DNA from 2 places in the Aeromonas sp. 160P genome. Region 1 is predicted to be linked to the other one. Evidence: predicted binding sites of a transcription regulator. Region 1 holds the regulator's gene; the other holds the start of a gene.

Evidence for each region. Region 1 encodes MetJ, which represses methionine synthesis genes. Its sites were predicted from a motif close to AGANNTCTAGANNTCT; they were not measured.
Region 2: the regulator MetJ is predicted to act here: its motif matches at 3,959-3,974, upstream of metN (methionine ABC transporter ATP-binding protein MetN).

The regions. Positions count from the first base shown of each region.
Region 1 covers NZ_JBUXKV010000001.1:195,883-210,726, forward strand. Annotated here, with positions in the region: gene ACY8FN_RS00930 (sulfate ABC transporter substrate-binding protein) at 1-406, opposite strand, end outside; gene ACY8FN_RS00935 (MgtC/SapB family protein) at 622-1,884, shown strand; gene ACY8FN_RS00940 (sugar O-acetyltransferase) at 1,970-2,560, shown strand; gene ACY8FN_RS00945 (DUF1294 domain-containing protein) at 2,557-2,895, shown strand; gene ACY8FN_RS00950 (hypothetical protein) at 3,073-3,285, shown strand; gene yrfG (GMP/IMP nucleotidase) at 3,449-4,129, opposite strand; gene nudE (ADP compounds hydrolase NudE) at 4,277-4,885, shown strand; gene cysQ (3'(2'),5'-bisphosphate nucleotidase CysQ) at 4,923-5,735, shown strand; gene ACY8FN_RS00970 (aromatic amino acid transport family protein) at 6,173-7,444, shown strand; gene metJ (met regulon transcriptional regulator MetJ) at 7,520-7,843, opposite strand; gene metB (cystathionine gamma-synthase) at 8,054-9,226, shown strand; gene ACY8FN_RS00985 (bifunctional aspartate kinase/homoserine dehydrogenase II) at 9,226-11,676, shown strand; gene ACY8FN_RS00990 (inorganic phosphate transporter) at 11,769-13,034, opposite strand; gene ACY8FN_RS00995 (TIGR00153 family protein) at 13,060-13,740, opposite strand; gene ACY8FN_RS01000 (CYTH domain-containing protein) at 13,909-14,844, shown strand, end outside.
Region 2 covers NZ_JBUXKV010000001.1:4,482,573-4,497,416, forward strand. Annotated here, with positions in the region: gene ACY8FN_RS20785 (NAD(P)H-hydrate dehydratase) at 1-951, opposite strand, end outside; gene queG (tRNA epoxyqueuosine(34) reductase QueG) at 1,012-2,166, shown strand; gene ppgK (polyphosphate--glucose phosphotransferase) at 2,278-3,018, shown strand; gene ACY8FN_RS20800 (hypothetical protein) at 3,124-3,579, opposite strand; gene metN (methionine ABC transporter ATP-binding protein MetN) at 4,109-5,152, shown strand; gene ACY8FN_RS20810 (methionine ABC transporter permease) at 5,133-5,786, shown strand; gene metQ (methionine ABC transporter substrate-binding lipoprotein MetQ) at 5,812-6,612, shown strand; gene rfaH (transcription/translation regulatory transformer protein RfaH) at 6,709-7,209, shown strand; gene ACY8FN_RS20825 (HAMP domain-containing methyl-accepting chemotaxis protein) at 7,237-9,213, opposite strand; gene ACY8FN_RS20830 (EAL domain-containing response regulator) at 9,253-10,464, opposite strand; gene ACY8FN_RS20835 (ATP-binding protein) at 10,457-14,716, opposite strand.

The DNA.
Region 1 (14,844 bases):
GATCGTCCCAATCCTTGATCTGCTTGGGATTGCCCTTGCGCACCAGGAAGACGATGGTGGAGGTATAGGGCGCTGAATTGTTGCCGAGGCGGCTCTGCCAGTCGGCGGCGATCAATCCCTCCTTGGCGATGGCATTGACGTCATAAGCCAGTGCCAGCGACACCACATCAGCCTCCAGCCCATCCACCACGGCACGGGCCTGCTTGCCGGAACCACCGTGAGACTGGCTCACCACCACGTCATCGCCGGTCTTCGCCTTCCACTCCTTGGCAAAGGCGGCGTTGTACTCCTGAAACAACTCGCGGGTAGGATCGTAGGAGACGTTAAGCAGGCGGATCTCGGCGGCATTGGCCTGGCCAAATGCCAGCAGGGAGAGCAGGGTCAGGGCGGTCATTCGCAGTTTCATGGTGATACTCCATATCTCGTTGGGTTGAGAGCAGCATGCCGTGGAGTTGTTATGCCGAGAAGAAAGAAATAGCTCTTTGCTTATCTCTTTTGTTCATATCAGCCCCTCACCCCGCACAGGGAGCCGGACGCAGACTCTGTGAGCCATGCCCCTCTGCCACCTTGCACCCTGTGCCATCATGGGATCAGGCAGCAACGACGCGAAAGGAAGCCGCCATGTGGATCAATGCAGACCCTGTCAACGGAGCCCTGGTCTCGCTGGCCATCGGCCTTATCATCGGGCTGGAGCGGGGCTGGCAGGTGCGCCAGCTGGGGGATAACCAGCGCATCGCCGGGATGCGCACCTACGGCCTCATCGGCCTGCTCGGCGGGGTGTGCGGTTTGCTGCTGCCAACCCTAGGCCCCTGGCTGCCGCTGCTCGGCCTGCTGGCGGTGGTGATCGGTTGCGGCCTCTCGGTCTGGCTGGCCCAGCGCTGGCAGGGGGAGTTTGGCCTCACCAGCTCGGTGGCCATGCTGCTCACCTATCTGCTGGGGCTGATGTCGGTGCTGCTGAGCCCGAGCGAGGCGGTGGCCTGCGCCGTGCTGGCCGCCCTGCTGATGGGGCTCAAGGGCAAGATCCAGCAGGGGATGCTGTTTCTCAGCGAAACCGAGTTTCACGCCACCTTGCGCTTTCTGCTTATCTCGCTGGTGCTGCTGCCGGTGCTCCCCAACGAGGAGATGGGCCCCCTCGATGCCTTCAACCCCTTCAAGATCTGGCTGATGGTGGTGGTGATCGCTGGCATCTCCTTCTCTGGCCACTTCGCAGTGCGGCTGCTCGGCACCCGTGCCGGGCTGGTGCTCACCAGCATATTGGCGGGGCTGGCCTCCTCCACCGCCCTCACCCTGCAGTTCGCCCGCCTCAACCGGGAGCAGGGCGGTCTGGAGCGGCTGCTGGCCACCGGCATTCTACTGGCGGGGGCCACCATGTGGTTGCGACTGCTGGTGCTGGTGTTGCTTATCCACAACGAGCTGGCGATGCGCCTCGCCGCCCCCCTGTTGCTGCTGGCGGCCACCGTCTACGGTTTTGCCTTCTGGTTCTGGCGCCAACGCGAAGAGCTGACCGACGGCCCGGTAAAACCGGAAACCAGCAACCCCCTCGACCTGCCAACCGCCATCAAGTTCGGCCTGCTGCTGGCGCTGATCGGCTTTATGGCCACCCTGCTGCAAGACAAGGTGGGCAACTCCGGGGTCTATCTGCTGGCGCTGGTGTCGGGGATCACCGACGTGGATGCAATAACCCTGTCGCTCTCCCAGCTCTCCCACAAGGAGCTGGCGCTGGAGGTAGCGGCTCGCGGCATTCTGCTGGCCGGGCTGGTCAACTCGCTGGTGAAGGGGTTGCTGGCCCTTGGCATCGGCGGTCGCAGCCTCGGGCTACGAGTGCTGCTGCCCTACTTCATCTCGGCCCTGCTGATCCTGCCTCTCATCTGGCCTGCAGGTTGACGGGGGTCATCTGCAACAAGTGACAGACTGACGGCCCCCTGACTGTCACGTATACTGCCCGCTCTTGCAGCATGAGGAGGTAGCAATGGCGAGCGACTGGGACAAGGTACTGGCAGGCGGGGCACTGGATAGCCAGAGCGAGGAGATAGCCAACGACCGTATTCGCGGTCAGGCGCTGCTGGCCCAACTCAATGGGTCATCAGCGGGCGATGGCCCTCTGCGCCAGCAGATCTGCCGCGAACTGTTCGGCCACTGCCCCGACTCCTGCTGGATCAGCACGCCGTTTACCTGCGAGTTTGGCCGCAACATCCATATCGGCGAGAAGACCTTCTTCAACTTCAACGTCACCATTCTCGACGTGGGCGAAGTGCACATCGGCAGCCATGTGCTGCTGGCCCCCAACGTGCAGATCTACACCGCCACCCACACCATGAACTATCTGGAGCGCCGCAACTGGACCGCCTACAACAAGCCGGTACAGATCGGTGACGACTGCTGGATTGGCGGCGGCGCCATCATCTGCCCCGGTGTCACCATTGGGCCACGCTCCATCATTGGCGCGGGTGCCGTGGTCACCCGCGACATCCCGGCCGATTCGGTGGCAGTGGGCAATCCGGCCAAGGTGATCCGCACCCTCAAGCAGGATGAGGAGCGCTGCTGGGAGCTGGCCCAGTGATGGCGCTGGCGCTGCTGCCACTGGGCGCCGCCCTCTGGCTCGGCCTCGACGGCCAGCAGTGGTGGCCGCTGGCAATACTGCTGACCATGAGCCTGCTCACCGTGGCCGCCTACGCTTGGGACAAGCGGCAAGCGGTGCGCGGTGAGTGGCGCATTCCCGAATCCCGCCTGCATCTGCTGGAGCTGTGCGGCGGCTGGCCGGGGGCGCTGGTGGCCCGCCAGTGGCTGCGCCACAAGACCCAGAAACGCAGCTACCGGCTGGTGTTCTGGTTTATCGTGCTGCTACACCTGACCCTGTGGGGACTCTGGCTTGGCCGCCCCCTCTGGCAGCAATAGCCACCTGGGTAACAAAGTTGTGGCTTGGTCGCCCCCTCTGGCAGCAATAGCCAACTGCATCACAAAGGCGAAACGGGCCCCATTGCGGCCAATTGGCGGCTATGAGAAAACAGCGCTGATCCATCAGCGTTTTCGCCGTTTATGACGACCATAGTGATAACGACAAGGAGTCGTGACATGACCATGTGGACAGGCATAGTCCTGATCGTATTTATCAGCCTATTGTTCGGATATCTCGGCAAACGGGCTCGCTACCAGCTGGGGGATGCCCGCATCACCGACCGCCTCGGCAAGCAGGATCTGGTGATCAGGGAGCTACAGGAGCGGGTCGCCAATCTGGAGGCGATCGTCATCGAAGAGGAGAAGCGACGCCCGTTTCGGGAACTGTGATTTTTCGTCATCAGGCTTCAGATAAAGAAAGAGGGCTGCATGATGCAGCCCTCTCTCGTTTGAACAGATTCAGATGGCCAGCGGCAGCAGCTCCGCATAATCGCGGAACATATCTGGGAAAGCGGTGAGCTCCCCCATACGCCTGCCAACACCCGACGCCGCGTCAGATGGCCAGCGGCAGCAACTCGGCATAATCGCGGATCGCCGGAAACGCGGTGATGCTCTGCTCGGGTTTGCAGCTGTCCGGATTCTGGATCGCCAGCTGATAGCCGATGCCATAGTCGGCGGCGGCCCGCAGGATCCGCTCGCTGTCATCCACAAACAGGGTGCGGGCCGGATCGAACGCCAATCGCTGTGCCAGCGCCTGCCAGCAGAGCTGGCTCTCTTTCGACCAGCCCAGCTCATGGGTACTCACCATCAGATCCAGATGGTCGGCAAGGCCAAGCTGCGCATCCTTCACCGACAGGCTGGCGGGGTGGGCATTGGTGAAGAGCACCAGCTGCTTGCCCGCGGCACGCAGTTCGGCCAGAAAGGGGATGGCGTGAGGACGCCACTGGATCTTCGCCAGCAGCTCCTGCTTGAGGGCGCGAATATCGAGCCCCAGGGTCTCGCTCCAGTAATCCACGCAGTACCAGTTGAGGGTGCCGTTGACCGCCTGATAGTGCACCTCGATCTGCGCCTTGGCCTCAGCCAGCGGCAGACCGAGCCGCTCGGCGTAACGCTCTGGCACCAGCTGCTGCCAGAGGTGGTTGTCAAAATGGAGATCGATCAGGGTGCCATCCATATCGAGCAAGACGGTATCAATCTGCTGCCAGGGCAAGGTGATGGAGCGGGAGTGTGGCATCGGGTCTCTTGATCTCGGTATCGCGGAAGAAATGGAGCGGCAGTATAGCGGATTTTTCCTCCCCCTTTGCCATCCCGGGCCCGTGGTGTTCGGTGTGAGAGTCGTTTACTCTTGAAGCACTATTTTTTAACGAGCAGCCAGCGTCCGATGAGCGACCCCCACAACAGCAAACCCGAGCAAATCTCTGCCGACCAACTGGATCACCCCAAGTGCAAACCTGAGATCCTCAAGGCCGAAATCGTAGCCGAGAGCCGACTGTTCAAGGTGGAATCGCTACACCTTAAATTCTCCAACGGCGAAGAGCGGGTCTACGAGCGGATGCGCGGCGGAAACCGGGGCGCCGTCATGGTGGTGCCGCTGTTCGATGCCCACACCCTGCTGCTGGTGCGCGAATACGCCGCGGGCACCCACTCCTACGAGCTGGGCTTTCCCAAGGGGCTGATAGACCCGGGCGAGAATGCCTTTGAGGCGGGCAACCGGGAGCTGATGGAGGAGGCGGGCTTTGGCGCCAACAGCCTGACCCTGCTCAAGCAGGTGTCGCTGGCGCCCGGTTACTTCTCCAGCCGGATGGATATCCTGCTGGCGCGGGATCTCTTCCCCGAGCTGCGGATTGGCGACGAGCCGGAGCCGCTTGAGGTCATCCCCTGGCCCCTCAACCGGATCGACGAATTGCTGGCGCGCCCCGACTTCACCGAGTCGCGCAGCATCAGTGCCCTGCTCTTGGCCCACAAGTGGCTGGCAGAGCAGGCAGAGTAGCCCGCAGACGGGCAGTTAACAGACAGAGGATAACGAGATGCAGGAGTTGTTGGCCTGGGTGCCGGGGGTCAAGGAGATAGCCCGCGAAGCCGGAAGGATCCTTCACGACATCTATCATGGCGGTCAGTTCGAGCGTCAACTGAAGGAGGATGCGACCCCGGTCACCAGTGCCGATCTTGCTGCCGATGCCTACCTCAAGCAGGCGCTGTCGGCGCTCACCCCCCATGTGCCGGTGCTGACCGAAGAGGCGGCCGATGTGCCCTTCAGCCAGCGATCCAACTGGCGGCAGTACTGGCTGGTGGATCCCCTCGACGGCACCGGTGAATTTATCGCGGGCAGCGGCGATTTCGCCACCCTGATCGCCCTGGTGCGGGACAACGTGCCGGTGCTCGGGGTCATCTACGCCCCCGAGTCAGACGTGCTCTACTGGGCGGTGCGCGGCTACGGCGCCTTCAAGGAGGTGAATGGCGAGGTACTGCCCATCAGCGCCATGCATCACGAGCATGACCAGCCCGACTCACTGGTGGTGGCTATCAGCCGTCGCCAGAAGCTGGATAACCTCACCCGCCGCCTCAACCCGGCCATCAACTACGAGCTGATCCCGCTTGGTTCCAGCTCCCTCAAATCCTGTCTGGTAGCGGAAGGTGCGGCCGATTGCTACGTGCGGCTCGGCCCCACCGGCGAGTGGGACACCGCCGCCGCCCAGTGCATCGTCGAGGCAGCCGGTGGCCGCATCCTCAGCCTGGCGTTGCAGCCACTCAGCTACAACGAAACCGAGTCGCTGGAGAACCCGGACTTTATCGTGATGGGGGATCCGGATCTCGCCTGGGGTAGCATTCTGGCCCACTAGGCGGATAGCGATGTCATCACACCAGACAAGCAGGCGGCCCGATGGCCGCCTGCTTTTTCAGGGAAGTTGCCCCGGGTGATGGCCGGTGTGATCCGCTGGTCAAGGTGCCCTTGAACAGCGTGATACGCTGGCAAAGCGGCAAAATGATAGTGAAACATCACAATCGGTCGGCGAGAAATGGTACGATTTTTCACGTAATTCTGAAAACACCTGATTAGCCAAAATAAAAAAATGACTGTAGATCAAATTTTGGTTTTATATTTCACAAAAACCACATATATCAGTTTTGTTGCATTCTGTGACCCAGATTCCATTCCCAATCTCGCTGGCTAAGCCCCGCAATGGCAGTGATATGTTTCAGTCTCGCCTTTTGAGAATTAAATCCCGATAAATCACAATAAACTCAGATTAAAACACTGACAAAAAGTGAATTAGTAATGAGTTTATCTGTAGAGGCTACCAAGGAGCTATCCGGTTCCTGCTCCACCACAGCCAGCACCACCCGCTGGCGCCGTCACGACACCCACTGGGTTATCAGCCTGTTTGGCACCGCCGTTGGCGCAGGCATCCTGTTCCTGCCCATCAATCTGGGTCTGGGCGGCATCTGGCCCCTCGTCATCGTCGCAGTACTGGCAGGCCCCATGACCTTCCTCGCCCACCGCGGGCTGGCTCGCTTCGTGCTCTCCTCGTCACGCCCCCACGCCGACTTCACCGAAGTGGCGGAGGAGCATTTCGGCAAGATGGCCGGCCGCCTTATCTCGGCGCTCTACTTCCTCTCCATCTTCCCGATCCTGCTCATCTACGGGGTTGGGCTGACCAACACGGTGGAGAGCTTTATGGTCAACCAGCTCGGCATGGCGACCCCGGATCGGGTGATGCTCTCCGGCGTGCTGGTGTTTGCCATGATCGCCGTGATGCTGGCGGGTGAGAAAGCGATGCTGCGCGCCTTCGCCTTTATGGTCTATCCGCTGGCGGCCATTCTGGCGGCGCTCTCCTGCTACCTGATCCCTCAGTGGCAGTGGCCGGAAGTGACCGCGTTTGAAGGAGTCAGCTTCCTCAACACCGTCTGGCTGGCGCTGCCGGTCACCGTGTTCGCCTTCAGCCACGCCGCCGCCATCTCCGGCTTTGCCAACGTGCAGCGCCGTGAATATGGCGAGCAGGCAGAAGCCAAGAGCGGCCTGATCCTGCGCAACACCACAGTAATGCTGGTGGGCTTCGTGCTGTTCTTCGTCTTCTCCTGCGTGCTGAGCCTCTCGCCAGCCCAGCTGGCCGAAGCCAAGGCCCAGAACGTCTCTGTGCTCTCTTATCTCGCCAACATCACCGACAACCCGGTGATCGTGACTCTGGGGCCGCTCATCGCCTTTATCGCCATCAGCTCCTCCTTCCTCGGTCACTTCCTCGGTGCCCGCGAAAGCCTGAAAAGCCTGATCGCCAAGCCCACCGGCCTGCCGCAGGCCAAGGCGGACAAGCTGGGCATCGCCCTGATGTTCTTCTCTATCTGGGGCGCTGCCGTTATCAACCCGGGCATTCTGGGGCTGATGGAGACCCTCTCCGGCCCCGTCATCGCCATGATCCTGTTCATCATGCCGGTGATTGCAATCTATAAGGTGGAGGCGCTGGCCCGCTTCCGTCACGGCTGGGCCAACGGCTTTATCCTGCTGACCGGTTCGCTGGCGGTATCGGCGCTGATCTTCAGCCTGCTGAAATAACCACTGCCCCACATACGGGGCTGCTGAAACGACAAGAGGCGACCCGGGGGTCGCCTCTTGTGCATTGCAAATCGCTTACTCTTGATCGAAATCTTCGATCTCTTTGCCCAGCGCTTCCATGATGGCGCGCGCTTCGGCGGGGACACTGTCCGGATGATCCTTGCGCAAGTCTTCGTCGCAAGGGAGCGGCTGGCCGGTGAAAGCGTGCAGGAAGGCTTCACAGAGCAGCTCGCTGTTGGTCGCATGACGCAGGTTGTTCACCTGACGACGGGTGCGCTCATCGGTCAGCACTTTCAACACCTTGAGCGGGATCGAGACGGTAATCTTCTTGACCTGTTCGCTCTTCTTACCGTGTTCCGCATAAGGGCTGACGTAGTCGCCGTTCCACTCTGTTCCCATGACTCACCTGTTCTCATTTAGCCGTGAGCGCGGATTTTAACCCTTAAGGAAATTAATGGCAATCCAACAGCAAAGCCATTTAGACGTCTGGAAGTGTTGACGGCTTTTTTGTGCTGGCGTAAGGTGGTTCACCATAGGCCAACAATGGCAGGATCGCCGTGGTTGAGGCAAAGCAGCCATCGCCCAGAGACAGTTCAAGGAGAGAGTGATATGACCCACAAGGCCACCCTGGCGGTTCGCACCGGGATTGAGACAGACCAACAGCACGGTGCCGTGGTGCCCCCCATTTACCTCTCCAGCAACTACACCTTTGCCGACTTTGGCGAGCCCCGTCAATACGATTATGCCCGATCCGGCAATCCGACCCGCAGCAATCTGGCGGACGCGCTGGCGGCGCTGGAAGGGGGCGCCGGTGCCGTGGTCACCGGCACCGGCATGGGCGCCATCCATCTGGTCACTACCGCCCTGCTCAAGGCGGGGGATCTGCTGATCGCCCCCCACGACTGCTACGGCGGCACCTGGCGGCTGTTTGAGTATCTGGCGGCCAAGGGCCATTACCGGGTGCAGTTTGTCGATCAGGGTGACGAGGCTGCACTGGCCGCCGCACTGGCGCAAAAGCCTGCGCTGGTGTGGGTCGAGACCCCCTCCAACCCGCTGCTGCGGGTGGTGGATATCAGCGCCATCGCCAGCGCCGCCCACGAGGTGGGTGCCCAGGTGGTGGTGGACAACACCTTCCTCTCCCCCCTGCTGCAACAACCCCTGGCCCTCGGTGCCGACGTGGTGGTGCACTCCACCACCAAATACATCAACGGCCACTCGGACGTGGTGGGCGGGGTGGCGATTGCCAAAGAGGCCGCACTGGCCGAGTCGCTGGTGTGGTGGGCCAACTGTCTGGGGCTCACCTCCGGGGCGTTTGACTCCTACCTGACCCTGCGCGGCCTGCGCACCCTGGCCCCCAGATTGCGCAGCCATCAGGAGAACACCGATCGCATCCTCGCCTTCCTGCAACAGCAGCCGCTGGTGAAACGCATCTATCACCCCAGCCTGCCGAGCCATCCCGGCCACGATATTGCGCGCCGTCAACAGTCCGGCTTCGGCGCCATGTTAAGTTTTGAACTCGATTGCAGCGAGGCGGGCATTCGCGCCTTCCTCGCGGCCCTCACCCTCTTCTCGGTGGCCGAGTCCCTCGGCGGGGTAGAGAGTCTGGTGGCCCATCCGGCCAGCATGACCCACAGGGCCATGACCCCGGCTGCGCAGCAGGCAGCAGGCATCAGCGCCCAGCTGCTGCGGTTGTCGGTCGGTATTGAACACGGTGAAGACCTGGTGGCCGATCTGGCTCAGGCTTTTGAACAGGCGCAGCAGGCAGAACAGGTAGCGAAGTAATGGAACAGCAACAAGGAGAGATCGCGGTGACAGAGGCAGGTTTGAAGCGACGTCACGTCCACAAGTTTGGTGGCAGCAGTTTGGCGGACCCGGTCTGCTATCGTCGGGTTGCCAGCATCATTGAACAACAGACCGGAGGTGACGAGCTGATCGTGGTCTCGGCCGCGGGCAAGACCACCAACCGGCTGATCCAGCTGGGGGAACTGGCTGATACCGGTGACGAAGCCGCAGGTGAATCTATCTCGGCCCTGCAAGCCTATCAACAGAGTCTGATCGATGGCCTGCTGGAAGGGGAGTTGCAGCGCGACCTCAGCGCTCAGCTCGCCAGCGACGTGCAACAGATCGCCAAGACCCTGGAGGGGCAGTTTGATCGCTTCGCCCGCAACGGCCTGCTCGCCTTTGGCGAAGTGTGGTCGGCGCGCCTGCTGGCGGCCCTGCTCTCCAGCCGTGGCGACAAAGCCGCTTGGCTCGATGCCCGCAGCTTCCTGCGCGCCGAAGATGGCGCCTTGGTCAAGGTGGATACTGCGCTTTCTAGCGAACTGCTCAAGGCGCGACTGGCGGAACATGCCGGCCGCATCGTGGTGACCGGCTTTATCGCCGCCGACATGGAAGGGCGCTCCCTGCTGCTCGGTCGCAACGGCTCCGACTACAGCGCCAGCCTGTTGGCGCTGCTGGCGGACGGCGAATCCACCACCATCTGGAGTGACGTGGCCGGTGTCTACAGCGCCGACCCGCGCCGGGTCAAAGAGGCGCGCCTGCTGGAGCGCCTCAGCCTGGCCGAGGCCAACGAGCTGGCCCGCCTCGGCTCCTCGGTGCTCCATTCCCGTACTCTGCAACCGGTGGCCGACAGTCGCCAGCGCCTCACCCTGCGCTGCAGCTACAACCCGGACGAGGGTTGCACCCATATCCTGCGCCGAGCTCCGCGCTCCGGCGGTGCCCGCATCGTCTCCTCGGTGGATCAGATCGCCCTCATCGAGCTCAAAGTGCTGCCGCAGACCAATTATGAGCAGACGGTGGCAACCATCGAGGCCCATCTGGCCCGCCACCGCCTCAACCCGCTTACCCTGCAGCGCCAGCCAGATCGGCGGGTGCTGCGTCTCGCCTACACCCTCGAAGTGGCACAGGGTGCCTTCGAGATCCTGCGGGACTTCCAGCTGCAAGGCAGCTTCACTGGCCTGATCCAGAAAGAGGGGTTCAGTCTGGTGGCGCTGGTGGGGGCCGGTGTCACCGACAACGCCGAGCAGTGCCATCGCTTCTATCAGCTGCTGGCGGATCAGCCGCTGGAGTTCGTCCAGGTGGCCAGAGATGGCTTGAGTCTGGTGGCCGTGCTGCGTCAGGTGGTGCTGGAGCCGCTGCTGATCGCCCTGCACAGCGCCCTGTTCAGCCGCCCGACCCGGGTCGGTCTGGTGGTATTCGGCAAGGGCAATATCGGCGGCCACTGGCTCACCCTCTATAGCCGCGAAAAAGCCCGGCTCGAACATGAACTCAATCTGGCGCTCACCCTCTACGGGGTGTTCAGCTCGGAAGGTGGCCTGCTGGATGAAGAGGGGCTGGACCCCCGCAAGGTACAAAACAGTGTCGATGGCAAACCGCTGATCTGGCCGGAGTTACTCTCCCAACTGGAGCAGCACAGCTTCGATGCGCTGATCGCGCTGGACATGACTGCCAGCGAAACCGTGAGTCGCTACTACCCGGATTTTGCCCAACTCGGCATCCACATCATCGCTGCCAACAAGTTTGCCGGTGCCGCCGACAGCGAGTTCTACCAGCGCATTAAACAGACCTGCAGTGACCATCAGGTGCAGTGGCGCTATAACGCCACCGTGGGGGCCGGGCTGCCGATCCAGTCCAGCATCCAGATGCTGCGTCAGAGCGGCGACCGTATTCAGGGGGTCTCTGGCATCTTCTCCGGCACCCTCTCCTGGCTGTTCCAGCAGTATGATGGCACTCGGCCCTTCTCCGAGCTGGTGGACGAGGCGTGGCAGCACGGTCTGACCGAGCCGGATCCCCGCGAAGATCTCTCCGGTCAGGATGTGCGGCGCAAGTTGTTGATCCTGGCGCGGGAGGCTGGCTTTGAGCTCGACTCTGCCGATATCACCCTGGAAAATCTGGTGCCCGTCACCCTGCGCAAAGTGAGCGCGGATCAATTCATGGATCGGCTCAAGGAGCTGGATGGCCCAATTCAGACCGCCTTTGAGGGAGCCAAGCGCCTTGGCAAGGCGCTGCGTTACGTGGCACGCTTCGAGCGTAACGGCAAGGCACGGGTTGGACTGGAGACGCTGGAACCGCACCACCCGTTTGCCAACCTGCTGCCGTGCGACAACATCTTTGCCATCGAGAGCGACAGCTACCGCAGCAACCCGCTGGTGATCCAGGGGCCGGGGGCGGGTCGAGAAGTGACCGCCGCGGCAATCCAGTACGATCTCTGGCAGATCTGCGCCAGCCTCTAAGGCAGAGAATGCAAAGGGAGCCCCTCAGCTCCCGCGCACAATAAAAAAAGCCCGAGTCGATGACTCGGGCTTTTTGCTGAATGCCGCTTCGATTAGGAGAAGCAGGCTTGCAGCACGTAGAAGATCGCGATGGCCAGAATGGCACCGGCAGGCAAGGTGATGATCCAGGAGACCACGATGTTGCGCAGCACCCCCAGATTCAGCGCCGCAATCCCGCGCGCCAGACCGACACCCATCACAGCACCGACCAGGGTCTGAGTGGTGGAGATGGGCAGACCGGTACCAGAAGCAATCACCACAGTCGCGGCCGTTGCCAGCTGGGCGGCAAAGCCACGGCTCGGGGTCAGGTGGGTGATGCCGGTACCGACCGTCGCCATCACCTTCTCGCCCATGGTCGCCAGACCGATCACGATACCGATACCGCCCAGCGGCAGGATCCACCAAGCGATAGACGCCTGACTGGAAATTTCACCGCCGGAGGCCACGATAGAAGCCACGGCGGAGAGCGGACCAATGGCGTTGGCCACATCGTTGGAGCCGTGGGCAAACGCCATGGCACAAGCGGTGATCACCATCAGGATACCGAATACCTTCTCCACGTTGGCGAAGTGCATCTTGCTGTCATCCTGCGGGTTGTACTTCTGACCGCGGATATAGAAGAAACCGGCAATCGCCAACGCAATAGAGATAGCCACAGAGAGCAGAATGCCCTCGCTATCACTCAAGTGCAGACCAACGTGGGTCAGCCCTTTCTTGATGGTCACCAGACAGATCACCAGCGCCGTCAGGAACATGTAAAACGGCACATAGCGCTTGGCGTTAGCCAGCGGATCATCGGTGTTGAAGATCAGCTTCTGCACACTGATAAACATGAAGTAGGCGAGCACACCGGAGATGGCCGGGGTGATGACCCAGGAGCCAACGATGCCGCCAAACTTGCTCCACTGCACCGCTTCCGGACCAATGCTCACCACCGCAAAACCGACGATGGCGCCGATGATGGAGTGAGTGGTAGAGACCGGCCAGCCGAAGTAGGAGGCCAGGATCAACCAGGCGCCGGCCGCCAGCAGCGAGGCGATCATGCCGAGTACCAGCAGGTCCGGTGTATCGGCAAATGCATTGGTATCAATGATGCCATTGCGGATGGTTGCGGTCACTTCGCCGCCCGCCAGATAAGCACCGGCAAACTCGAAGATCATGGCAATGATGATTGCCTGACGGATAGTCAGGGATTTGGTGCCGACCGATGTGCCCATGGCATTGGCAACGTCGTTTGCACCAATGCCCCAGGCCATCAAAAAGCCGAACAAGGCCGCCACGAGCACCAGAGTGGTGCCGTAATTCGCGATAATGTCCATTAATAGTGTTTACCCAGTCAGTCGATTACGAACGAGCCAGCATCAGTTCCAGACGGGCGCCTACACGCTCGGCCTGATCTGCCAGGTCACCTACCCATTCGAGGATCTTGTAGAGGAACATCACATCAATCGGATTGTAATTGTGCTCAACCGCTTGCAGCTGTTGGCGCAGTCCGATCTGCATGGTGTCTGTATCGTCCTCGATCAGATCCAGCTGGTGGATCATCTCGGCAACCATTTCCACTTCCCGTCCCTTGAAGCCGGTCTCGAGCAGCTCGTCGAGCTCCCCGATCGCTTTCTCGGCCTGAGCGGTCGCATCAATACAACGTTTGAGATAGGCCATGAAATCAACCCGCATTTCAGCAGGGAACTCCATGCGACGACCAAGCATGCGGCCGGAGATATCCTTGGCACGGTTGGCAATCTTGTCTTGCTGGGTCAACAGCTCCAGCAGGTCGGTACGCGCGACCGGCAGGAACAGGCCGCGAGGCAGTTTCAGACGGATTTCACGCTTGAGGATATCCGCCTCTTTTTCCAACTGGGCAATCTGCTGCCGGATCTTCTCGGCATCATCCCAACGGTCTTCCGCAACGGCGTCAAAGAAGGGTACCAACTGCTGGGAGCACTGGTGAACCTTGACGATATGCTTCTGCAACGGCTTGATGGGGGACTTGGCAAAAAGCCCCAAAATAGTATTTACTGGCATGGTCAAACCTGTGTCGGTGAAAAAACACTCGATACGATTTTATGAGGCGCGCATGGTAACCGAACTGCGCACTCAATTAAACCGCGAATTAATCTAGTCGCCTCGCGGCATTATATCCTCGCGACCCGAATCCCGCCCCTCAAAGTTACCTGCCAGCCCGGAATGACTATGCAAATCGAGATCGAGATAAAGTTTTTTGTCGCCTGCGACATTCAAGCAGGGTTATCCAACCTGCTGAATTCTCTTGAAATTAAGGAATCATCCCAACAACAGCTCGGCAACGTCTATTTCGATACGCCAACCCTCGCCTTGCGCCAGCTGGATATGGGCTTGCGGATCCGCCGCTGCGATAGCTTTGCCGAACAAACCATCAAGTGTCGCGGTCAGATAGTGGGTGGTCTGCACGCCAGACCCGAATACAACGTCCCCGTCAGCGACGATCTGCCGACCCTCTCGGCCTTTCCCGATGAGATTTGGCCGACCCTGCCCGAGCGCGACAGCATCCAGCAACAGCTGGTCGCCCAGTTTCGCACCGACTTCCTGCGTCGCCACTGGCTGATCGCTTTCGAAGGGGCCGAGATAGAACTGGCCTGGGATCAGGGTGAGATAGTCGGTAGCCAGGGCAGCACCACCATCAACGAGCTGGAACTGGAGCTCAAATCCGGCGACACCGCAGCACTGTTTGCGCTGGCCCAGCATCTTGCCAAGCTGGGCGGACTGCGGCTCGGAGCCCAATCCAAGGCCCAGCGCGGCTATCGACTGGCTGGCCTTGGCAAGCCACTGGCCCTGCAGGCGCTGGTGGCGCGTGAGGATATAGATAGCATGACGGGGGTAAGCGAGGGGCTGCGCCACTGGCAGCATCACGAGCAGCTCTGGCTGGAGCATCCGCAGAATGAAGGCGTTCAACAGCAGGCGTTCGCCGCCTTGTGTCAGGGAATCGATCTGGTCGCCCGCAGTGCGGCCAAGCTGCCACAACCAGCGCCCTGGTTGCCAGCACTGACCAGCCTGCAAGCACAGTTGCAAACCAGACCGGACGAGCATGACCAGTGGCCTACCGAACTGGCCGATCTCTTCCTTTATCCGGCGTATGTCGAGTTACAGCTG
Region 2 (14,844 bases), 4.3 Mb from region 1:
GTCATCTGCGGTGATAAGGCTCATCAGCTCAGGTTGATAGAGGCTGACCGGCGGGTGCTCCGGATGCTGACACACCCGCACCAGCCCGGCCCCCGCCCGCAGGCAGGCGCGGGCAGCCAGCACTATGGCCCCCTGCATGCCACGATTGCCTCCCACCAGCAGCACCTTGCCATAACAGCCCTTGTGGGAAGCGCGCTGGCGCGGGGTCAACTGCGTGCTAAGGAGTGGATAATCGATACGCCAGGCGGCAGGCAACATAGCGTCATCCGGCGTGACGCCAAGGGGGTCACAGTCGAGCTGGCCAACGCAATCCACCCCGTCGCCGGTGAGCATCCCCTGCTTGATACCGATAAAGGTGAGGGTGCGAGTAGCCTGCACCACGGCCCCCATGGCGCGGCCGGTATCGCCATTGAGGCCGGAGGGGAGATCCACCGCCAGCACGGGGGCAGCCAAACCATTGATTGTTGCGACGATCTTTGTCAGTAACGGCGAGAGGGGGGTGTTGACGCCGGTGCCAAGCAGGGCATCGACCACCAGATCCGGGGCGGGCTGCTGGGCATCATCAAACTGCTCGGCCAACCAGACCCGGCCACCGGCCGCCTGCCACTCATCTGCGGCCCGTCTGGCATCCCCCTTCAGCTGGTCAGCAGCTCTGGCGGCAATCACCACCACCTCGATACCAATCTGGCGGGCAAGACGGGCCAGCACATAGCCATCACCGCCGTTATTGCCAGGGCCGACGTAGATCCACCAGCAGCGGCTGTCGGGCCAATGCAGGGTGGCATAGGTGCGCAGCGCGGCACCGGCTCGCTCCATCAGGGCATAGAGGGGTTGCCCCTCGCGCGCGGCCCAGTTGCGCTCCAGTGCGCGGATCTGTTCAGTCTGCCACAGCCCCTGTGGTAAACTGCCCCCCTCTTTTATGCCCAACGCGCCCCTGATGATCTCTACCATGACGGCTCCTGCCCCTTATCAACCGGCCCTCGCCAGCAAACGCCTGCCAGGCCAAGCCGCATGAGCGCACCTGACTTCCACCAGCTGGCCCACGATATCAAGCTCTGGGCACGGGAGCTAGGATTTGACCTGGCGGGCATCACCGACACCGATTTGCGTAGCGAAGAGCCAAGATTGCAGGCCTGGCTGGATGCGGGCTATCACGGCAGCATGGATTACATGGCCCGTCACGGCATGATGCGCGCACGCCCCCACGAGCTGCTGCCGGGCACGGTGCGGGTATTGTCGGTGCGGATGAACTACCTGCCGTTCGAGGCAGGCTTCGCCGCTACCCTGCGCGATCCGACCCTCGGCTATATCAGCCGCTATGCCCTCGGCCGCGACTACCACAAGGTGCTGCGCAACCGGCTCAAACAGCTGGGAGATCGCATCGAAGCGCGCTGCGCCGAGTTGTTTCAAGGCACCCCTGACACCCTGGGTGAGTGGCGCCCCTTCGTCGACTCCGCCCCCATCCTGGAGCGGCCGCTGGCAGCCAAGGCGGGGCTCGGCTGGGTTGGCAAACACTCACTGCTGCTCAACGAATCGGCCGGCTCCTTCTTCTTTCTCGGTGAGCTGTTGCTCAACCTGCCGCTGCCGCTCGACCAGCCGGTAGAGAAGGCGCAGTGCGGCAAGTGCGTCGCCTGCATCAACATCTGCCCGACCGGCGCCATTGTCGCCCCCTATGTGGTGGATGGCCGCCGTTGCATCTCCTACCTCACCATCGAGAACGACGGCCCGATCCCGGAAGAGTTCAGGCCCTTGCTGGGCAACCGCATCTACGGCTGCGACGACTGCCAGCTTATCTGCCCCTGGAATCGCTACGCCGATGCCAGCCCGGAGCCCGACTTCAGCCCGCGCCCCAGCCTGCACCGCCCGCCCCTGCTGGCGTTGTGGCGCTGGAGCGAGCGCGATTTTCTCAAACAGACCGAGGGGAGCCCGATCCGCCGCATCGGCTATCAACGCTGGCGCCGCAATCTGGCGGTTGCCCTCGGCAATGGTCCGGCGACGCCCGAGGTCATCGCCGCCCTGCAATTGGGGCTGACCACCGCCGAGCCCATGGTGGCCGAACATATCGAATGGGCGCTGGCCACCCTTGCCCGGCGTCAGGATGAAGAGAACAAGAAAACCCGTTTGCTGATCCGCTGCATCGAAAAAGGTCTGCCGGATCACGCATAAGTGATCTGCCCCTTGCCGGATTGCTGCACTTTTTTCATGCTCTGCCGACCCGCAGTAACCAGCACACCGTAATCAGTACCAGCTGGTCGGCACACAACAAGGACAACACAGATGCAAATGTTGGGAGTGGATATTGGCGGCTCTGGGATCAAGGGCTGTCTGGTGGATACCGAAACCGGCGAACTGATCGGCGAGCGCCATCGCATTGCCACACCGCAACCGGCCACTCCGGCCGCCATCGCCCATACCCTCAAGGCGCTGGTAGAACACTTCGAGTGGAAAGGGCCGGTGGGTTGCGGCTTTCCCGCCACCATCCACAACGGGGTAGCCAAGAGTGCCGCCAATATCGACCAGAGCTGGATTGAGACCGATGCCGAGCATCTGTTTGCCGATGTCACCGGCAAGCCCTGCTATGTGCTGAACGATGCCGATGCGGCGGGTTTGGCCGAGATGCGCTTTGGCACCGGTAAAGATCGCAAGGGGGTGATCATCCTCATCACGGTCGGCACCGGCATCGGCACCGCCGTGTTCGTCAACGGCCAGCTGCTACCCAATACCGAGCTGGGTCACCTGATGCTGGAAGGGATGGTGGCAGAGCACTACTGCTCAGATGCGGTGCGCAAGCGGGAAGATCTCTCCTGGAACCGCTGGGGCAAGCGCTTCAACAAGTATCTGGCGCGCCTCGAGTTTCTCTTCTCCCCCGATATCTTCATTCTGGGGGGTGGCAGCGCGTCCAAGCTGGAGAAGTTTGTCGATCGTATCGAGACCCGGGCACCGCTCATTCCGGCGGCCAGCCTCAATCAGGCGGGCATTATCGGGGCCGCCCTCTACGCGGCCGAGCAGCAGGGCTGACCGACACTCACTGCAAATCAGCAGCTATCAAATGGAAAGGGCCCGGCACTGCTGCCGGGCCCTTTTGTTTGTCGGCCATCTTGTGTGTTTGACCGCCATCACCCGTTACATATCATCCAATCGATGCACCCCATGTACCAATCGGGTCAGGCGGGTCTGCTCCAGCCCGGCCAGATTGTCGAGTAGCGTGGTGGTGGCCGATGTCGGGCACTCCCGGGCCAGATGGCCCAGCTCCCCCACCAACTGCTCCTCCCAGCGGCACACCTGAGTGACGATATCCTGAGTCTGGGCCGAGGCCTGTATCTCGAAGCGGGTGATGGCAGGCAGCATATCCTCGCTGAAACTCTGGTTCAGCCAGGTCTCCCGCACCGACTCCCCCAACTGAGCGGCATATTCGTGCAGATGGGCGCTGGCCGCATCCTCGCGACCTTGCAGATAGACCAGCAACATCCGGCTGCGTTCGCTGTCCACCTGGCTGGCCATTCGCCCGTAACAGAGCCCGAGCTGGTGATGAACCTGCTCAAGATAGTGCAGCAACTCTTTGATCTGTTGGAATCTCATCGCCCTGCCCTCTATGTTTGTCGACACCGCCAGTATAAAAAACAACCACCAGTAACCCAATCCCTATCCGAGCCGCCCTTGCGCTGCATCAAGGTTGACGACGACAAAAGGGCGGGCAAGTGATCCGGTCACGAAGAGGGAACGATTTGTGCAGCTATTTGTGCAAATATTTGTGCAAATATTTGTGCAACTATGAAGAAGCGTCAGGCTCGACAGCTGACATGAGTAAAATCGGGCTGACACACTAATAAAACCAGCATTTACCCGATATAACCCATCTTTAATTCGGCTATATGCCGCACAGGCGAAACAGGATCTGGATGCGCAACCTATCCACCCTGTTCGTTATCTACCAGACAGAAATCCTTATCACTTTTTTAGACGTCTAGACGTAAAAACATGCGTTGACACGGCCATCCAGACATCTTAGCATCATCCTCCATGATGACAGAGTAACCCAGTGGAACCTCTGCCCAATTTACCCGCCTGTAGCGCCCTGTGCTGTAAGGCTGTGAGCACGGAATAATCCATGATTAAGTTGAACGGTCTCAACAAAGTCTACGGTACCGGCAGTGACGCCGTGCACGCCCTGCGTGACGTGAGTCTGCATGTACCCCAAGGCAAAATATTCGGGGTGATCGGTGCCTCTGGTGCCGGCAAGAGTACCCTCATTCGCTGTGTCAACCTGTTGGAGCGCCCGACAGAGGGACACGTCATCGTCGCAGGCCAGGATCTGGTCGCCCTGAGTGAGCGGGATTTGACCCAAGCCCGCCGCCAGATCGGGATGATTTTCCAGCACTTCAACCTGCTCGCCTCCCGCACCGTATTTGCCAACATCGCCTTTCCGCTGGAGTTGGCCGGCTGGAGCAAAGAACAGATAAAAAGCCGGGTCGAAGAGCTGTTGGCGCTGGTCGGGCTGGAAGCCCGTGCCCACGCCTATCCGTCCGAGCTTTCCGGCGGTCAGAAACAGCGAGTCGCCATCGCCCGGGCACTGGCACCGGCGCCCAAGGTACTGCTGTGTGACGAGGCCACCTCGGCCCTCGACCCGCAGACTACCCGCTCGATCCTGACCCTGCTCAAGGAGATCAACGTCAAGCTGGGGCTCACCATACTGCTGATCACCCACGAAATGGATGTGGTGAAGGGGATCTGTGACGAAGTGGCCATCATCAGTGACGGCCGCCTGATCGAGCAAGGTGAAGTGGCCTGGTTCTTCAGCAATGCCAAGACCCAGCTGGCCCGTGATTTCATCCACTCCACCATCCATCTGGAGGTACCGCAGGAGTATCAGGATCGGATGAGTAGCGAGCGGGTAGCAGGCAGTTATCCACTGGTGAAGCTCGGTTTTACCGGCAGCACAGTCGATACCCCGCTGATTTCCGAGGCGAGCCGCCGTTTCAACATCGACATCAGTATTTTGAGCGCGGATATCGAGTACGCCGGTGGCGTTAAATTCGGTTTTCTGCTGGCAGAGCTGTTCGGGGATGAAGCCCAGTGCGCGGCAACCCAGCAGTTCCTGACTGACAACCATATTCAGCTGGAGGTAATGGGTTATGTCCGAAGCCATGATTAATCTGCTCATTATCGAGCTGGGCAACACCTTGCTGATGGTCGCAGGCTCCGCCCTGTTTGGCTGCCTGCTGGGCCTGCCACTCGGCGTGGCGCTGCATGTGACCAAGGGGGGCCAAATCCTGGCCAACCCGCTGCTCAACCGCAGCCTCGGCATGGTGGTCAACGTGGGCCGCTCGGTGCCCTTTATCATCCTGCTGGTGGCGATCATCCCTCTCACCCGCTTGATTGTCGGCACCAGTATCGGCACTATCGCCGCTATCGTGCCGCTCACCATTGGCGCAGTGCCCTTTATCGCCCGACTGGTAGAAGGGGCCCTGATGGAGGTGCCGGATGGCCTGCTGGAAGCGGCCAAGGCGATGGGCGCCAAGCCGTTGCAAATTATCACCAAGGTGCTGCTGCCTGAAGCCCTGCCCGGCATCATCAACAGCGTCACCATCACCCTCGTCACCCTGGTGAACTACTCGGCCATGGCCGGGGCCATCGGTGGCGGTGGTCTGGGCGATGTGGGTATTCGTTATGGTTATCAGCGCTTTGACCCCACAGTCATGCTGGTGACCGTGGTTATCCTGGTAGTACTGGTTCAACTCATCCAGAGCGCAGGTGAGCGCCTGGTTCACAAATATGATCATCGTTAATCGTCGATTTCTGACAGGAGGTTTTATGAAATTTGGCATCAAATCCGTTGCGGCAGCGTTGCTGGCTGGCTTGGTTCTGACCGGTTGCGGTCAAAAAGAAGAGAGCAAGGTTCTGAAAGTGGGCGCCATTGCGGGCCCCGAGACCGAGCTGGTTGAAATGGCTGCCAAGGTAGCCAAAGAGAAATACGGTCTGACCGTCGAGATCGTCAACTTCTCCGACTACGTCACCCCGAACGTGGCGCTGAACGATGGCAGCATCGACGTCAACGCCTTCCAGCACAAACCTTACCTGGATGCGCAGGTACGTGATCGCGACTTCAAGTTGATCCCGGTCGGCAACACCTTCGTCTACCCGATTGCCGGTTACTCCAAGAAGATCAAGGCGCTGAGCGAGCTGAAAGATGGCGCCCAGATCGCAGTACCGAACGATCCGACCAATCTGGGTCGCTCGCTGATCCTGCTGGCCAAACAGGGTCTGATCACCCTGAAGGATGGCGCCGGTCTGGAAGCGACTGTGCTGGATATCGCCAGCAACCCGCGCAACTTCAAGATTGTCGAGCTGGAAGCAGCCCAGTTGCCCCGCTCACTGGAAGATGTGGATCTCTCCATCATCAACAACACCTTTGCCGGTCAGATTGGTCTGACCCCGACCGAAAACGGCCTGTTTGTTGAAGATAAAGAGTCCCCCTACGTCAACCTGATCGTGGCACGGGACAACAATAAGGATGACGAGAAGGTCAAACAGTTCGTTCAGGCCTATCAGACCGACGAGGTCTACAAAAAGGGTGTCGAGTTGTTCAAAGGCGGCCTGGTCAAAGGTTGGTAATTGCTCACTTGGCAAAAAAGGCCACGCAATGCGTGGCCTTTTTTATTGACGCCGCTATCATATCCGCGAGCACGGCAACACGAACATACTCATAACATGAAAAAATGGTATCTGGCCTACTGCAAGCCAAAAGAAGAGGCCCGCGCCCGCGCCCACCTCGATGCCCAGGGTATCGAATCTTATTACCCCATGGTGGAGATCGAGAAGCTACGCCGGGGTAAGCGAGTCCCTGTACGGGAACCCATGTTTCCCAACTATCTGTTTATCTTCGTCGATCTGGAAGAGGTGACACCGATCACCCTGAAATCGACCCGCGGCATCAGCCGGATCATCCACTTTGGCAGTGAATGGACCCCGATCAACAGCAAGCTGGTCTATCAGTTGATGAGTCGTGATGACAGCGACGAGGCAAGAGCCTGCTACGCCAACCTGCCCATCACGGGTGACAAGGTACTGATTGAAGAGGGGCCGCTGGCAGGATTTGAAGCCATCTATATGGAACCGGATGGGGAAAAACGGGCTATTTTGCTGGTCACCCTGCTCAATCAGGAGACCACCAGCAGCTTCGATAACCACACCTTCAGACGGCTCGATTAAGGAAAACGGCGGGATCATCCCGCCATGTCACGCCTTGAGATCGAAGCGGGCGATCACTGCCGTCAGCTTGCCGGTATCCCCAGCCAGCCTGGCAACTATCTCCTCCCCCTGCTGACTGCGTTGGCAGGATTGACGGCTGAGCCCGGCGATATGGTCCACGGTGCCAGCCACCTCCGCAGCAACCCGGGATTGTTGCTCGCTAGCCACAGTGATCGCCTCCAGCTGACCCGATAGCGACTGCACCAGCTGGTTCATGGCGCTCAGGGTGTCGGTCACCAGTCCCACCGCATCTCGCCCCTGTTCAACCAATCGAGTACCCCCGCTCACCGTGAGCACCGTCTGGCGAGTCTGCTGGGAGATAGCTGCAATGGTCTGGCTGATCTCGGCGGTCGACTGATGAGTGCGGGTCGCCAGTTGGCGCACCTCGTCGGCCACCACCGCAAAACCGCGCCCCTGCCCCCCCGCCCGCGCAGCCTCGATTGCCGCATTGAGTGCCAGCAGATTGGTCTGCTCGGCAATGGTGGCAATCACCTCGGTGATCTGCCCCACCTGCTCACTTTGCTGCTCCAGCAGCCCCATGGCTTCGTTGGCCTGCCCAATCATGGCGGCAATCTGCTGCATGGTGTCGGTCATGCGCTCCAGGGTGATCTGCCCTTGCCGGGTCTGCTGCTGCACCTGATGAGCGCTATCAGCCGCGCTGGCAATATTATCCACCACATCACGGGCACGCATCGACATCTGATCGATGGCAACTGCCACCGCATCGACCTGCTGATCTTGCGCAGTTAAGTCACGCACGATGGCACCTGTGGTGCTGCCCACATCGTGGCACGCGGTCTCAACCTGCCCCACGGCTCCTTGCAGTTCCCCGACCAGATGACGCAACTGGGCAGACATCCGATTGATGGAGCCGGTCAACACCCCCAGCTCATCCTGCCCCGTGATCGGCAGGGGCTCGGCTGCCAGTCGGCCATCCGCGACCTGTCCCGCCCGGGTCACCAGACTGGCGATGTCACGGGTCAGACGATGGCTAAAGAGCCAGGCGACCGCCATGCCAAGCACAATGGCACTGCCGCTTGCCAGCAGCAGGGTTTGGCTGATGGTTTGCCCGGCTTGGGTCATCTGGAGCGAGATCGCCTCCACTTCGGCCCCGGTTTTGGTAATTTGCTGTACCAGCTGCTCACTGAGACGGGACTGCATGGGCTCGATGTCGGTGGCCATCAGAAAATTAGCCTGATCCCAATCCGGCGCCTGCCGCTTGCTGATCACCTGATCCACCAGCTCTGAGAAAGGGGTCGCCATCTCTTCAAACAACTGCCAGAGGCTGCGCTGGGTCTCGGTAAAGAGCGCGGCTTGTTGTTTCACCTCGGCGACCCGCTGCTGGTGAAACTGGTAGTAATCCTGATATTTGCGGCGGTACTCGGGATCGCCGGAGATAAGAAAGTCCCGCAAAGCGGATAGCGCATTGGCGAGGCTGTTGTAGGCATCCCCCACCTGCTTGAGCAGCATGCGGCGATCGCCCGTGAGCTGCTCCTGCGGGGTAGCGACCTCCTCATTGGCAAAAGATTGCAATTGATCGAGCGCCGCCTCCGCCAGCGGCCCCGCCTCTTGCAGCATCAGGGTATGGGCAGGCAGATTCTCTTCACTCTGGGCCAGGGTCCAGACCTGCTCCTGATGGCGCTTGAAGGTATCGAGGGACTGAGTGAGCGCCGGGCTGAACGCCTGATGGGCAATGGCTTGCCAGGCCGACTGCCACTCCTGCTTAAGCCGGGAGGCCTGGGCAGGGTCTTTACCGAGGATCAGATAGCCACGCAGGGCAGAAACGGTGGCAACCAGCGCCTTCTGGCTCGCCTCATCCCGCTGCAGAGCGGGCAGCGCCTGCTCCAGCAGGGTTTGTTGGGCCTGATTGATCTGGGTCAGCCGGTAATAGACCAGGGTCGATGAGAGCAGGATCAGCAGGTTGATAAAACCGAAGCTGAGCAGCAACTTGCTTGATATTTTCATGAACATCCTTGTTCAGCGTGACTGATTTGACCTAAAGATTCAGATAGATATCAGTGTAGGCAATCTATCTTGCCAAGTCCGGTGCCAATGCTGCAATTCACTGCGCGGCATCGGCTTGGCGGAGAAAAATCCCTGACAAAGATCACAGCCGAGCTTGGCCAGCAGCTGCCAGGTCACCTCGTCTTCCACCCCTTCTGCCACCGATTTGAGTCCCAATTTGCGGGCCAGTTCAATACTGGATTCGATAATAGCCAAACGAGCCGGATCGGCATAGCAACGATGGACGAAGGAGCGATCCAGCTTCAACTCGGTAAAGGGCAGCGTGGCCAGCTGTTGCATTGAGGAGTAACCGGTGCCGAAGTCATCGATGGAGAGGCCAAAGCCGTGCATCCGCAGCCGGGTCAGCACCTCCAGCATGGCACCAATATCTCGAATAAAGGCACTCTCGGTCACCTCCAGGGTGATCAGTTCAGGATCAACGCTCCAGCGCTGACATTGCTCAACCAGGGTCTGGCACACGCCTCCCTCATGGAGCGAACTGACACACAGATTCATCGACAGATTGATCGATAACCCGGTTTTCCCCCAAAAATGGGCATCACTCAGCGACTTGCTGATGATGAGGTCAGTCAGCGGGTCGATCAGGCCGTGCTCCTCCGCCATCGGAATAAAGAGCCCCGGGGAGATCAGCCCGAACTCCGGATGCTGCCAGCGGGCCAACGCCTCCATCCCCACCCAATGACCGGTCGCAAAACTGACCTTGGGCTGATACCAGGGCACAATCTGGTCACGATCAAGGGCCAACTTCAAATCATCGACATCCAGGCGGTAGGCTTCCTCTCTGCGAGCAAGGGGTAGCGCGGGAGACCAGGCATCGATCAACTGCTTGAGCTGCGCCGGCCGACAGGGCTTTTCAATGCGGCCAAGCACCTGCAAACCATAGGCTGAGCCCATTCTCAGCACCGCATCAACCACATCCCCCCCCAGCGCACTGGAGAGAATAATGCCACCACGAAACCCTGCCAACGAGAGACGACGGAGCAAGCCCATGCCATCCATGCCAGGCATTCGCAAGTCACAAAACAGGATATCGATATTGTGCAGCTGACACAGCTCCAGCGCCTCCAGGCCATCTTTGGCTTCCAGCAACTGCTGATGACCCAGCCCACGGATCTGGTGCAGCAGAGTCTTGCGCTGAAAAGCGTGATCCTCTACCACCATGATGACCGGGTTGTGTTCTGTTTTATGCATTTAGCCATAACCTCGTTTTATGGGTTACCCGAGCGATCCACTCATCAACGCGCTGGACCAAGCCCTCCAGCGCCCCCCATTGCTCTAATCGTGCTGCCGACTCAAGGCTTTCAGCCTGCTCCGCCAGCTCGTCTTCACCGACAATGCGGGCTGCGCCCTTGATACGATGGGCAATCTCCAGCAAGGCCTCTGCATCACGGGTCGCGAGCGCCGCCAACATCTCTTCGCCATCTTGCTGGTTAGAGGCCAGATACTCCCCGGCCATCGCACGGCCAGTCGCTTCATCACTAAACAGGGCGATCCAGCGCTCGGCTAACTCGCTGTCAGCACTCTCAGCCATCGGCTCGGGCACTGCCAGTTGCGAGGCGGGCAGCCACTGCAGCAAGGTCTGGCGCAAGGCCTCCAGCAAGTAAGGTTTGAGCAGCATGCCACTCATCCCCACGGCCGCCATGCGGGCTGACGATGCCTCCGAGGTATCCGCGGTGACACCTATGATGGGTGCCGACTCTCCTTGCGCCCGTAGCTGCTGAGTCAGGGTAAACCCATCCATTACCGGCATGTGGCAGTCGGTCAATAGCAATGAAAAACGCTGCTCTTGCCACGCTTTCAGTGCCTTCTCACCATCTTCTACTACCTCGCAATCGACTCCCAGCAGGGTCAACTGGCGCATCAACAAGGCACGATTGACCGGGTGGTCATCCGCCACCAGCACCCGACCACTCAATGTTTGCTCGCTTTCTACCATCACGGTATGCACCGATCCGCCAAGTAATTCGCGGCAACTTTCGAGCAACAAATCCGGATAGAGCGGTGACTGGCCAAGCCGCCACCAGCGATCGGGTCCCAGCCGTGAGCGCAGCACTTCGCGGGAAGAGAAGATGATCCCCTTGAGGTCAGGCTTTTGTATCTGCGCTAACCAGTCACTGCCCAGCGCGCGCTCTAGCTGATCTTCATCGGCCAGCAGCAACCCGCTGATGCCACTGCTCAGGCACGCAGCATTGACCGGCTGCAAGGTGGCACCAAAGCGCTTCATCATTGCGTGTAACTGCGGATCATCACCGAAGTACCACCACTCACTGTCTGCCAGCACGGGGGTATCCCACCTGGGTTTGGTAATGGGGATCGTGAAGCTGAAGCTGGCCCCCTCACCGGCACGGCTCTTGAGGGTCAAGCTACCGCCCATCTTGCGGACCAACTGATCACAGATAGCCAACCCAAGCCCGGTGCCGCCGAAGCGGCGATTGATATCCGATTCCAGTTGCTCGAATGGGGTAAACAGCAGCGCCTGCTTCTCCTCCGCGATCCCGATCCCGGAATCCGTCACCGTCACCACCAGCTGCTGACCGTGATAATCCACCTTGATGGCAATGACCCCGATCTCGGTAAACTTGACCGCATTATTGAGCAGGTTGGAAACCACCTGCGCCACCCGGACGGCATCGATATCAGCCCGATCCGGGACATGTCCCGCCCAGCAGAGGTCAACATGCAGCCCCTTGCCATGGGCCTGGGTAGCATGTCCGCGGATCGCATCGCATATCACCGTCTGAAGGTGGCTCATATGACAATCTATATGCAGCTGACCTGCCTCGATTTTGGAAAAATCGAGGATATCGTTCACCAGATAGAGCAGGTTATTGGTCGAGGTGACTACATTGCGCAGCAGGTAACGTTGATCATCATCCACGTCGCTCATCCGCAGCAGCTCCAGCATGCCATGCATCCCCGAGATGGGCGTACGCAACTCATGGCTCATGGTGGCCAAAAAGCGGCTGCGAGCTTGCATAGCCTGTTCCGCATGGATGCGAGCCTCGCGCAGCTCATATTGCTGCAATTTGAGGGCGGTAATATCCTGCACCATGCCATTGAGCAGCAGGGTCTCCTCCCCTTGTGCCACAAAGGTGCCACGCACCTGCAAGTAGCGATCTCCGCCGGAACGGGGCACCTTGACCTCCCAATCGATCGGGGTCATGGTCGGCGCACTGGCAGCGACCCTGCAGACAAACTCCTGCAGCACCTCCTCGCTGACACCAAACTCGTTCCTCCCGGAGCAGTCAGACATCAGCGCCAGCGAAGAGACACCCAGGGTCTCCCCCGCCCCTTGCGAGATATAGAGAAATGCGCCATGACCGGAGCGATGCCACTGATACTGGTACACCACCCCCGGCATGCTGTCGGTCATATCCCGCAGCATGGCTTCCACTTCCCGCACCTTGTTTTCTGCCGCTTTCAGGGCACTGACATCGGTCAGCACGGTCAATACACCATGAATGTCACCGTCGGGGCCCAGGTAAGGCAGCTTGACGTAGACCACATGAAACTGGGAGTTATCGATCCGCCGGGTATAGCCGGAACCCTCCAGCAGGCAGGAGGTAGCCCAAACAGACTGCTCCTCAAGCAACATCTTTTCCCGTTCCTCGGGCGACATGTAACTCCAGCCATCCCCGCCGGACTCGGCCCCGATAAAGGCCTCCCGGTATGCCTTGTTACACAAGGTCAGGTTCTGTTGACGATCCCGCAGCGCCACCATGCTCGGCAACGAGTCGAGCAAGGTCTGAACAAATGCCAACTGCTCATTGAGCAGCTTCTGTGCCATGCGCCGCTGGACGATCTGCCGCTGCAAGGTACGGTTCCAGACCCAGAACAGGGCAAAAAACAGCATAGATACTGAACAGCCAACCACAAACCACAGCACCACAGTTTGGGTCTCCAGGCCGGTTTGCAGTCGCATCGTCAGCCAACGAGCTTCAAGCTTGCTAATCTCGTGCTGGGGGATGGCATAGAGAATTTTGGTCAGGACCTGCTGCAGCATAGGGTCGGCAGGGGATATCCCCATGGCACCGGGAATACGCAAGTCTTGCCCGGAGTAGACCACCCGGTAGCGATCTTCAAAGCCCCGTCCCAGTGCGGCAGGCAGGGTGGTCATGGTGAGCAGCACATAATCAGCCCGCCCATCATCAAGCAGGGGCAGCAGACGACTGTCATCCTTAACTGCTACCGGGTATGCGCCTAGCGAGGCCAACAGCTCCTCGTCAATGGACGCATCCACAATGCCGACCCGCGAGCCGCGCAACAATTCGATATTAGGCAGGTTTTTACTTTGCTTGGTACCGACGATAACGCGATCGACAAACATGTAGTTGGGGGTATAAAAACCCAGATGCTCGCGCTCTGCCGACGGGGTCATCACTGGAATAAAGTCGATTACGTGTTGTTTGAGCAGATCCTGGGTCTCTCGCCAGGAGTCGGTGCGCACCAGCGAGAACTCCAGACCGGAGTAGCGACGCAGCAGGGCCACCATATCGGGTACGAAACCTATCAGTCGGCCACGGTAATTGAACTCGCTCATCGAGACCCAGTGAGGCGAGACGCCGTACCGCAAGGTCTGATGCGTGCGCAGCCACTCCTGCTCTTCAGGGGTAAATTTGACGGTAGTGATCTGCCCCGATGCCGTCGCCTGCCCCCCATTAATGGTTTCGAGAATAGGACGCAAGTCAGAGATAGGAAGCTCGGGCATCAAGCTATTTATCAAGCTGATGAGCGCCTTGTCAGCACGGTTGATACTGACCGAGAGCGAGGCGACCGGCGCCCACGCAGGCGTGAGGATGGTGAGCCCCGCACTCGGGTGCTGATCCAGCTCTGATAGTATTGAGGGCATGTCGGCCAGATAGGCATCAGCCAGCTGCTGCTTGAGCATAAAGACGGCTTCACTGCGGCGTTCTGCCGCAGTGACTTGCGATAGCCCCAGCGCCTTGAGCTGATCACAGGAGTCGGCCCCCACCACACAAACCCAGCGCATTTTTTTCGCGTCACTCAGTGACAACTCCGTGCGGCCGCTACTGAGCAGCACCCCACGGGGAATGGCGAACGGCAGAGGAATCGAGGCGATGTGATTCTGCCACTGATCACCGGGGGGAAAGTTGATGACCACATGGATCTCGCCATCGCGCAACGCGTCAAGCGCACGATCATAGGAGGTAAACTCCTTGTAGTGCAGGGTGACCCCCAGGGCTCTGGCGATCAATAGCGCCGTCTCGGGCACCGGACCGTTGAATCCCTGAACCGCATCCTTGAAGCTATAGGGGGGAGACCCCATCATCGGCATACCAATGATCAGATCATGATGTGTGGATAACCACTCACGCTCTGCTTCATTCAGTAAACCTGTATTCAAACTGGTACTCGCCTGACCCACCACACTCCATAGCAGCAGCAATAAAAACTGGAATAGACGGCAACTGCGGCGGCTCATCAACTCGCTCCAAAGAAAAATAGGCCGCAAATAATAGAGATTTCCGCAAAATTCGCGAATAGATATTCGCGTTTTAACTTAACCCCAGCTTAACCAACTAAAAATGGCAGACCAGGGTCTGCCATTCG